Regions from separate parts of the Streptomyces sp. NPDC030021 genome, predicted to be linked through region 2. Evidence: riboswitches for the same ligand, from Rfam matches in the RefSeq annotation. Region 2 holds a riboswitch; the other holds the start of a gene.
What was found. Region 2 has a riboswitch for ZMP and ZTP ahead of ACZ4YL_RS01495 (bifunctional 5,10-methylenetetrahydrofolate dehydrogenase/5,10-methenyltetrahydrofolate cyclohydrolase). Riboswitches for the same ligand answer to the same signal wherever they lie in the genome.
Positions count from the first base shown of each region.

Region 1: another riboswitch for ZMP and ZTP. It lies ahead of ACZ4YL_RS17730 (serine hydroxymethyltransferase); the one in region 2 lies ahead of ACZ4YL_RS01495 (bifunctional 5,10-methylenetetrahydrofolate dehydrogenase/5,10-methenyltetrahydrofolate cyclohydrolase).

Region 1 is NZ_JBVIAH010000008.1:107,627-112,378, forward strand. It holds gene trpS (tryptophan--tRNA ligase) at 1-537, opposite strand, end outside; gene ACZ4YL_RS17730 (serine hydroxymethyltransferase) at 755-2,023, opposite strand; ZMP/ZTP riboswitch at 2,058-2,148, opposite strand; gene rocD (ornithine--oxo-acid transaminase) at 2,280-3,485, shown strand; gene ACZ4YL_RS17740 (glutathionylspermidine synthase family protein) at 3,502-4,704, opposite strand; gene ACZ4YL_RS17745 (hypothetical protein) at 4,712-4,752, opposite strand, start outside.
Region 2 is NZ_JBVIAH010000001.1:341,263-346,014, forward strand. It holds gene ACZ4YL_RS01485 (NAD(P)/FAD-dependent oxidoreductase) at 1-227, shown strand, start outside; gene ACZ4YL_RS01490 (MAB_1171c family putative transporter) at 224-1,432, shown strand; gene ACZ4YL_RS01495 (bifunctional 5,10-methylenetetrahydrofolate dehydrogenase/5,10-methenyltetrahydrofolate cyclohydrolase) at 1,540-2,385, opposite strand; ZMP/ZTP riboswitch at 2,470-2,572, opposite strand; gene ACZ4YL_RS01500 (class I SAM-dependent methyltransferase) at 2,630-3,391, shown strand; gene ACZ4YL_RS01505 (RNA polymerase sigma factor) at 3,607-4,752, shown strand, end outside.

The sequences.
Region 1 (4,752 bases), on a different contig from region 2:
GGGGAGGGTGAAGGTCCGGCCGTAGCGCTGGTTGAAGCGCTCCGCCAGGTCACGGGTCAGCTCGATGTGCTGGCGCTGGTCCTCGCCGACGGGGACCGCGTTCGCCTGGTACAGCAGGATGTCGGCGACCTGCAGGATCGGGTACGTGAACAGGCCGACGCTGGCGCTGTTGACGCCGCCCTTGGCGGACTTGTCCTTGAACTGGGTCATCCGGCTGGCCTCGCCGAAGCCGGTGATGCAGTTCATGACCCAGCCGAGCTGCGCGTGCTCGGGCACGTGGCTCTGGACGAAGAGCGTGCAGCGCTCGGGGTCCAGGCCGGCGGCCAGCAGCTGGGCGGCGGAGAGGCGGGTGTTCGCGCGCAGATCCTTCGGATCCTGCGGCATGGTGATCGCGTGCAGGTCGACCACCATGTAGAAGGCGTCGTGCGTCTCCTGCAGGGCGACGTACTGGCGGATGGCTCCGAGGTAGTTCCCGAGGTGGAACGAACCGGAGGTGGGCTGGATGCCGGAGAGCGCGCGAGGACGATCAGAAGCCATGGCTTCATTCTCTCAGGTGCGGGGGCGGGCCCGTGCCCGCCGGCGGCCGGATCCTTCCGGGTCGCGCCGGGTCCGGCCGCCCCGCGCCGGGGTACCCGGCGGTTGCGGATCGTCCGGATCCCGCCCCGGCCGAGCGACCGATTTCCGTCCCGGGACGGGCCGGGCCAACACCGCTGCGCGGGGGTCTGGGGCAGAGCCCCGGCAGCGGTGCCGCAGGTCAGGACAGCGGGAGGCCCGGGGCCGGGAACGCGGCCATCAGGTCCGTGACCTCCGCGCGGATCACGGCGAGCGCCTGCTCGTCCCCCTTCGCGGCGGCGTCGACCGCGCGCGAGATCCAGTCGGCCACCAGCGGCATGTGCTCGGTCGACAGGCCCCGCGAGGTCAGCGACGGCGTGCCGATGCGGATGCCCGAGGGATCGAACGGCTTGCGCGGGTCGAACGGCACCGTGTTGTAGTTCACGACGATGCCCGCCCGGTCCAGGGCCTTGGCCGCGATCTTGCCCGGCACGTCCTTGCCCGTCAGGTCGATCAGGATCAGGTGGTTGTCCGTACCGCCCGAGACCAGGTCGAAGCCCTTCTGCAGCAGCGCCGCGGCCAGCGCCTTGGCATTGGCGACGACCGCGTGGGCGTACGAGACGAAGGACGGCTGCGCGGCCTCGTGCAGCGCCACCGCGATACCGGCCGTCGTCTGGTTGTGCGGGCCGCCCTGCAGGCCCGGGAAGACCGCCTTGTCGATGGCCTTCGCGTGCTCCTCCCGGCACATCAGCATCGCGCCCCGCGGACCGCGCAGCGTCTTGTGCGTGGTGGTGGAGATGACGTCGACGTGGTCCGCCGGGGACGGGTGTGCGCCGCCCGCGATCAGGCCCGCGATGTGGGCGACGTCGGCGACCAGGATCGAGCCCGCCTCCCGCGCGATCTCCGCGAAGGCGGCGAAGTCGATGGTCCTCGGCAGGGCGGTGCCGCCGCAGAAGATCAGCTTGGGCCGCTCGGCGAGGGCCAGCTCGCGCACCGCGTCGTAGTCGATGAGCCCGGTGTCGGCGCGGACGCCGTACTGCACGCCCCGGAACCAGGAGCCGGTCGCCGAGACGCCCCAGCCGTGCGTCAGGTGCCCGCCCATCGGCAGGGCCATGCCCATCACGGTGTCGCCCGGCTTCGCGAAGGCCAGGTACACGGCCAGGTTGGCCGGCGAGCCGGAGTACGGCTGGACATTGGCGTGGTCCACGCCGAACAGGCCCTTGGCCCGCTCGATCGCCAGCGCCTCGACGCGGTCGATGTTCTGCTGGCCCTCGTAGTAGCGGCGGCCGGGGTAGCCCTCGCTGTACTTGTTCTGCAGCACGGTGCCGGAGGCTTCGAGGACGGCCGCGGACACGTAGTTCTCACTGGGGATCAGGCGCAGGGTCTGCGCCTGCAGCACTTCCTCCGCCGCGACGAAGGACGCCAGCTCGGGGTCGGTGGCGAAAAGGGCGGGATGGCGGCTCGCGGACATGGCGGGCTCCTCCGGGGTCGATGTGATCGGTACCCCGCGAGGCCCAGGCGAGCGGCCCTGTATGCGGTCGAGCGCGCACGACTCCCCCGGAGTTGGTTCTCCGTACGCCAGTCGCCGTGCGTACCGGACACCTTAGCGGGCGCGCCGGGAGAGAGGTTTCTGCGTCCGCGATACGAGCGACGATAAGAAGGTGACGCCACCCTCGTCACCGCTTCACCCGGCGCTCCACCCCGCCGGACGGACGATCGGAGACCCCGTGTCGACAACTGCTGATGCCATCCGCTCCGCAGACGCGCACAGCGCGCACAACTACCATCCGCTGCCCCTGGTCGTCGCGTCCGCGGAAGGCGCGTGGATGACCGATGTCGAGGGCCGCAGATACCTCGACATGCTCGCCGGGTACTCGGCCCTCAACTTCGGGCACGGCAACCGCCGTCTGATCGACGCCGCCCGCGCCCAGCTGGAACGGGTCACGCTCACCTCGCGCGCGTTCCACCACGACCGCTTCGCCGACTTCTGCACCGAGCTCGCCGCGCTGTGCGGCAAGGAGATGGTGCTCCCCATGAACACGGGGGCGGAGGCCGTGGAGACGGCGGTGAAGACCGCCCGCAAGTGGGGCTACGAGGTCAAGGGCGTCCCGGACGGGCACGCCAAGATCGTGGTCGCCGCCGACAACTTCCACGGGCGCACCACGACCATCGTCTCCTTCTCCACGGACCACGACGCCCGCGACCACTTCGGCCCGTACACGCCGGGCTTCGAGATCGTTCCGTACGGGGACCTCACCGCGCTGTCCCACGCCGTCACCGAGAACACCGTGGCCGTGCTGCTGGAGCCGATCCAGGGCGAGGCGGGGGTGCTGGTGCCGCCCGCCGGGTACCTGAGCGGCGTACGGGAGCTGACCCGCGAACGGAACGTCCTCTTCATGGCGGACGAGATCCAGTCCGGGCTGGGACGGACCGGCCGGACCTTCGCGTGCGAGCACGAGGGGGTCGTCCCGGACGTCTACATCCTCGGCAAGGCGCTCGGCGGCGGCGTGGTGCCGGTGTCGGCCGTGGTCGCCGACCGGGACGTGCTCGGGGTGTTCCGTCCCGGCCAGCACGGGTCCACCTTCGGCGGGAACCCGCTCGCGTGCGCGGTCGCGCTGGAGGTCATCGCGATGCTCCGGACCGGCGAGTTCCAGGGCCGCGCCACCGAGCTGGGCGAGCACCTGCACCGGGAGCTGAACCTGCTGGTCGGCGGGGGCGCGGTGACCGCCGTACGCGGCCGCGGGCTGTGGGCGGGCGTCGACATCGACCCGTCGCGGGGCACCGGCCGGGAGATCTCCGAGAAGCTGATGGAGCTCGGGGTGCTGGTGAAGGACACGCACGGGTCGACGATCCGGATCGCCCCGCCGCTGGTGATCAGCAAGGAGGACCTGGACTGGGGCCTGGACCAGCTCCGGTCGGTGCTCGGCGTGTAGGGCCGCCCCGGTCCGGTCAGAGGATGACGTGGGGCAGGAAGCGGGCGTACTCGTCCGTGACCGGCCCCGCCGATTCGCGGATGCCGAGCCCCGCCGCCTCGTCCTCGACGACCCATGCGCCGAGCACCACCCGGTTGCCGTCGAAGTCGGGCAGCGGGGCCAGGCCCTGGAAGCAGTACCGCTCCCCCTCCTCCGGTACGAAGGGCTCGCCGCCGTCGCCCGCCTCGTGCAGGGTGACCCCCGCGCCCTCACGGCCGAGGAGGGGCTTGGCCACGTAGCCGGCGGACCCGGGCTCGGCGAGCTCGCGCGGGCCGTCGAGGTAGGCGGGCAGCAGGTTGGGGTGCTCCGGGAAGAGTTCCCACAGGATCGCGAGCAGCGCCTTGTTGGACAGCAGCATCTTCCACAGCGGCTCGATCCAGCAGGTGGAGCCGGAGCCGCCGCCGTGGTCGTACGTGCCGAGGACCTGCGGGCCGAACTCGTCCGTGGCCAGCCACTCCCACGGGTAGAGCTTGAAGCAGGAGCGGATGAAGCGGAGCTTCTCGTCCACGAACCGGCCGGACAGGCTGTCCCAGCCGATCTGCTCGACGGAGAGCGCGTGCGTCTCCAGGCCGGCCTGGTCGGCGGTCTCCTGGAGGTAGGCGACCGTCATCAGGTCCTCGCCGAGCTCGTCGGCCTCGGAGTGCGCGAAGTGCAGCGGGCCGGGCGGGAGCAGCTCGGCCTGGCGCCGCCAGGCGTCGACGAGGCGCTCGTGGAGGGAGTTCCACTGGTCGGCGCCGGGGAAGCGTTCCTCCATCCAGAACCACTGGGGGCTGGCCGCCTCCACGAGGGAGGTGGGGGTGTCCGCGTTGTACTCCAGCATCTTGGCCGGGCTGCCGCTGCCGTCGTAGCGCAGGTCGAAACGGCCGTAGAGGGAGGGTTGTTCGGCGCGGCGCCGCCAGGACTCGGCGATCAGCGCGGCCAGCTTCGGGTCGGTGATGCCGAGGTCGGCGAAGCGGTCGTGCTCGACGATGTGCGCGGCCGCGGCCAGGCACATGGCGTGCAGCTCCTCGACGACGTTCTCCAGGGCCTCGACCTCGGGGAGCGAGAAGGAGTAGTACGCGCTCTCGTCCCAGTAGGGGCGCAGGGAGTCGTCGGGGTAGCGGGTCAGGGGATAGATCAGACCCTGCTCCTCGACGGTCTTCTGCCAGTCGGGACGGGGCTCGATGGTGTGCCGCTCCATGGTGCGATCAGCCGCCGCTGGAGCCGGAGGTGTTCCCGCCGATGCCGT
Region 2 (4,752 bases):
ATCCGTCGGTGGTCTGGCACGTCCTGCGCGCTTCGGACCGGGGCGCGCTGAAGGCGCCGCCGCTCACCGCCGCCGAGCGGGCCGTCGCCGGGCTCGACCGGGCGCCCGGCGCGAAGCCCGGCGCGACCCCCGGAGCCGGAACCGGAACCGGCACCGGCACCGCTGCCGAAACAGGGACAGGGACGGGGACAGGGACGGGCGCCGACGCCGTCGGACAGGCCCGATGAGCGGCAGAATGCTGCCGCTCCTGCCCGCGTCCCTGATGGTCCTGGCGCTGCTGATCAAGCTGCCGAAGCTGCGCCGGGACCGGGACCGGCCGCTGAACCGGACGGCGTGCGCGCTGCTCGCCGTCGGGGCACCCATCAACTTCCTGGCATCGCCGTCGACCATCGCCTCGGTCAACCGCCGCACCGGCGTGGTCAACTTCTCCGCGCCCCTGGTGTTCGGCCTGTGCACGGTGTTCTCCGGGCTGTGCGTCGTCCTGGTCCTGCAGTGGCGCGGCGGGCCGCCCGCGGCCGTGCGCCGGTCCACCCGGCTGACCACGGCCCTGTTCGGCACCGCGACCGCGGCCATCGTCGTCCTGTTCGTGATCGGCGACGCACCGGTGGAACGGCTCCAGGACCTGGACACGTACTACGCGACGACGCCGTGGATCCGCGAGATGATCGTCTGCTTCCTCGTGGCGCACACCATGGGCACCTCGGCGCTGACCTGGCTGTGCGGCAAGTGGCTGACGCGCGCGGACCGCGCGCAGCGCCCGCTGCGCACCGGGCTGGCCCTGATCGTGGTCGCCGGGCTGATGGACCTGGCCTACCTGGCCGCCAAGTGGGCCTCGGTGGTCGCCCGCTGGACCGGCCACGACCTGGTGTTCCTGTCCACGGACGTGGCGCCGCCACTGGCCGGGGCCGCCGGGCTGCTGCTCGGTGCCGGGTTCGTCGTGCCGCTGGTCGGCGGGTCGGCGACATGGGTGGCCCTCGGCCAGTACCGGCGGCTGCGCCCGCTGTGGAAGGCCCTGCGCGGATTCGCCGCGACCCAGGGACGGACCGTCCCGCTGGCCTGGTGGTCCCCGGTGGGGATCCGGCTCATCCACCGCGAGTCGGTCATCGACGACGGCATCCTGGCACTGGCCGGCTGGTTCGACCCCCGGGTGCGCAGCGCCGCGTACGAGGAGGCCCGGGGCCGGGGCATGGGCGAGGCGCGGGCCGCCACGCTCGCGGACGCGGCCGTCCTGGCGGCCGCCTGCCACCGCAAGGCCGCCGCCGCGCGCGGATCCGTGCCGGGGCCGGCCGCGATCCCGGAGCCCTACCGTCTGGGCCGGCGGCCCCTGACCGCCCTGGCCGACGCGTTCCGTACCTCCGACATCGTCGCCGCGGCCCGTGACGCGGACACCGCCGGCACGCCGGACCTGAACCCCGACCCGGTCGGCGTGTGAGGCGCACAGCCCCGGGGAAACGCGACGCCCCGGACCGAGGGCCGGGGCGTGCGTGCGTGCGCGTGTGAGCGCGGGCGTGCGTCGTACGCGGGATCCGCGCGGTGGGATCAGAGCTCCGCGAGGTCCAGCCCGGCCTGCGCGGCGGCCGCCTGCACGGTCTGCTCCAGCAGTACGGCGATGGTCATCGGGCCGACACCGCCCGGCACCGGAGTGATCAGCGAGGCCCGGGCGGCGGCCGACTCGAAGTGCACGTCGCCGACGTTGCCCTCGTTGTAACCGGCGTCCAGGACCACCGCGCCCGGCTTGATGTCCTCGCCCCGGATGAACTCGGCCTTGCCGACGGCGGCGACCAGCACGTCCGCCTGGCGCACGATGGAGGGCAGGTCCTGGGTGCGCGAGTGGCAGTAGGTGACGGTGGCGTTCTGCTCCAGCAGCAGCATCCCGGCCGGCTTGCCCAGGATCGCGCTGCGGCCGACGACGACGGCGTGCTTGCCGGTCAGGTCCACGTCGTAGGCGGCGAGCAGGCGCATGATGCCGCCGGGGGTGCAGGAGACGAAGCCCGGCAGCCCGAAGCCCATGGCGGCGAAGGAGTGCATGGTGACCCCGTCGACGTCCTTGCCCGGGGCGATGGCCTCGAAGGCGGCGCGCTCGTCGATGTGGTGCGGGACGGGGTGCTGGAGCAGGATGCCGCTGATCTCCGGGTCCTCGGACAGCGCGGTGAGGGTGGCCACCAGCTCCTCGGTGGTGGTCCCGGCCGGCAGCTCGACGTGGCGGGAGGTGATCCCCGCCTTGGCGCAGCGGTTCTGCTTCATGCGGACGTAGGTCACGGAGGCCGGGTCCTCGCCGACCAGCACGGTCGCGAGGCAGGGCGCGGTGCCGGTGCGCTCGGTGATCTTCGCCGCGTAGGCGGCGGTCTGCTCCGAGATGCGGCGGGCGAGGGCCGTGCCGTCCATCAGCTGGGCGGAGCCGGCGGCAGAGGCGGGGGCAGTGGCAGTCTGGGCAGTCGTCACGGGGTCTCCTGAACGTCGCTGCGGATCGCGGTTCGCCCAGGCGCGCGGCAGCCGACGTACCGGAGGTCCACAGGTACGCCGGGCCGCTCCCCGGTGGTGATCCACCCGAACGCCAGTCACGGCCCGCCGACCACTGTAGTCGACATATCCGGTGGTTGTCGGGCGTCCGACCTGGGACGATCAATACATGACGCGTACTTTCGACCATCTTGTCGCCGAGGCCGAGTCCGTCTCGGTGGACGGCTGGGACTTCTCCTGGCTCGACGGCCGGGCCACCGAGCAGCGCCCCTCCTGGGGGTACCAGCGGCTGATGGCCGAGCGCCTGGCCCAGGTCCGGTCCGCGCTGGACATCCAGACCGGTGGCGGTGAGGTCCTGGCCGGGTGCGCTCCGCTGCCGCCGCTGACGGCGGCGACCGAGTCCTGGCCGCCCAACATCGAGAAGGCGACGCGGCTGCTGCACCCGCTGGGCGCGGTGGTGGTCGCCGACGCCGACGAGCCGCCGCTGCCCTTCGGCGACGCGGCCTTCGAGCTGGTGACCAGCCGGCATCCGGTGACCATCTGGTGGGAGGAGATCGCGCGGGTCCTGACGCCGGGCGGCAGCTACCTCTCGCAGCAGGTCGGTCCGGCGAGCGTCTTCGAGCTCGTCGAGTACTTCCTCGGCCCGCAGCCGGAGGAGGTCCGGCGCGCCCGGCACCCCGACGACGCGGTCGCCGACGCCGCCGCGGCCGGCCTCGAAGTCCTCGATCTGCGCTCCGAACGTCTGCGCACGGAGTTCCACGACATCGGAGCCGTGATCTACTTTCTACGGAAGGTGATCTGGATGGTGCCCGGCTTCACGGTCGGGCAGTACCGGGACCGGTTGCGTGAGCTCCACGAACGGATCGAACGCGAAGGTCCGTTCATCGCTCACACCGCCCGCTTCCTCATCGAGGCCCGTAAAACGGGCTGATCTGAAGGGCGGACGGATCTGCGCCGGATCGGGTTGCGTGGCCACAGCGTGGCGCAGGTCACTCAATTCAGCGCGTAACGAATCGACTCGGGCATGCGATGAACCGACAGGTGTCCTCGCGCGGCCCGGAATACAGACCCCCCTCGGGTCTGTTTCCCGAGTTCGCGCGATGATGTCCCGCCCACCCTTAATCTGTTCGCAACGAGAGGCTCCTTGTGTCGCTCAGCCCGTCCCGTACGTTCCCTCCGGAGATCGCCGAATCCGAGGCCCTTGTCGCGCTCGTCGAGCGCGGCCGCGAGCAGGGCCACATCAACGGTGACGACGTGCGCCAGGCCTTCGAGGCCGGCCGCATCCCGGTGGACCAGTGGAAGCGGGTCCTGCGCAGCCTGAACCAGGTCCTGGACGAGGAGGGTGTCGCCCTCCACGTCAGCGCGGCCCCCGCCACCAAGGCTGCCGCCAAGAAGCCCCGCAAGGCTGCCGCCGCCCCGGCCCGCACCGTGGCCAAGAAGGCCACCGCGGCGCCGCGCCCCATCGGCGCCCGTAAGACCGCGGCGACGGCCGTCACCACCACCGCCACGGCGATATCCGCTTCGTCGGCCGCAGCCACCGGGGACGAGGCGTCGGCCGAGGCCGCCGCCGAGCCGAAGAAGCGCACGGTCAAGAAGACCGCCGTGAAGAAGACCGCCGTGAAGAAGACCGCGGCGAAGAAGACCAGCGCCAAGGACGCCGACGAGGGCGAGACCCCCGTCGCCGAGGGCGAGGACTGGGCTGCCGAGGACCTCGCCGACGAGGCCGAGGACGAGGCGCCCAAGGCCGGCGGCACCCAGGGCTTCGTCCTGTCCGACGACGACGAGGACGACGCCCCGGCGCAGACGGTCATGGTGGCCGGTGCCACCGCCGACCCCGTCAAGGACTACCTCAAGCTCATCGGCAAGGTGCCGCTCCTCAACGCCGAGCAGGAGGTGGAGCTCGCCAAGCGCATCGAGGCGGGTCTGTTCTCCGAGTACAAGCTCGAAGAGGAGGAGGACCACAAGCCCGCCTTCAAGCGCGAGCTGGAGATCCTGGTCGAGGACGGCCGCCGCGCGAAGAACCACCTGCTGGAGGCCAACCTCCGCCTCGTGGTCTCCCTCGCCAAGCGCTACACCGGTCGCGGCATGCTCTTCCTGGACCTGATCCAGGAGGGCAACGTCGGCCTGATCCGCGCGGTCGAGAAGTTCGACTACACCAAGGGCTTCAAGTTCTCCACGTATGCGACCTGGTGGATCCGGCAGGCGATCACGCGTGCCATGGCCGACCAGTCGCGCACCATCCGCATCCCCGTGCACATGGTCGAGATCATCAACAAGCTCGCCCGCGTGCAG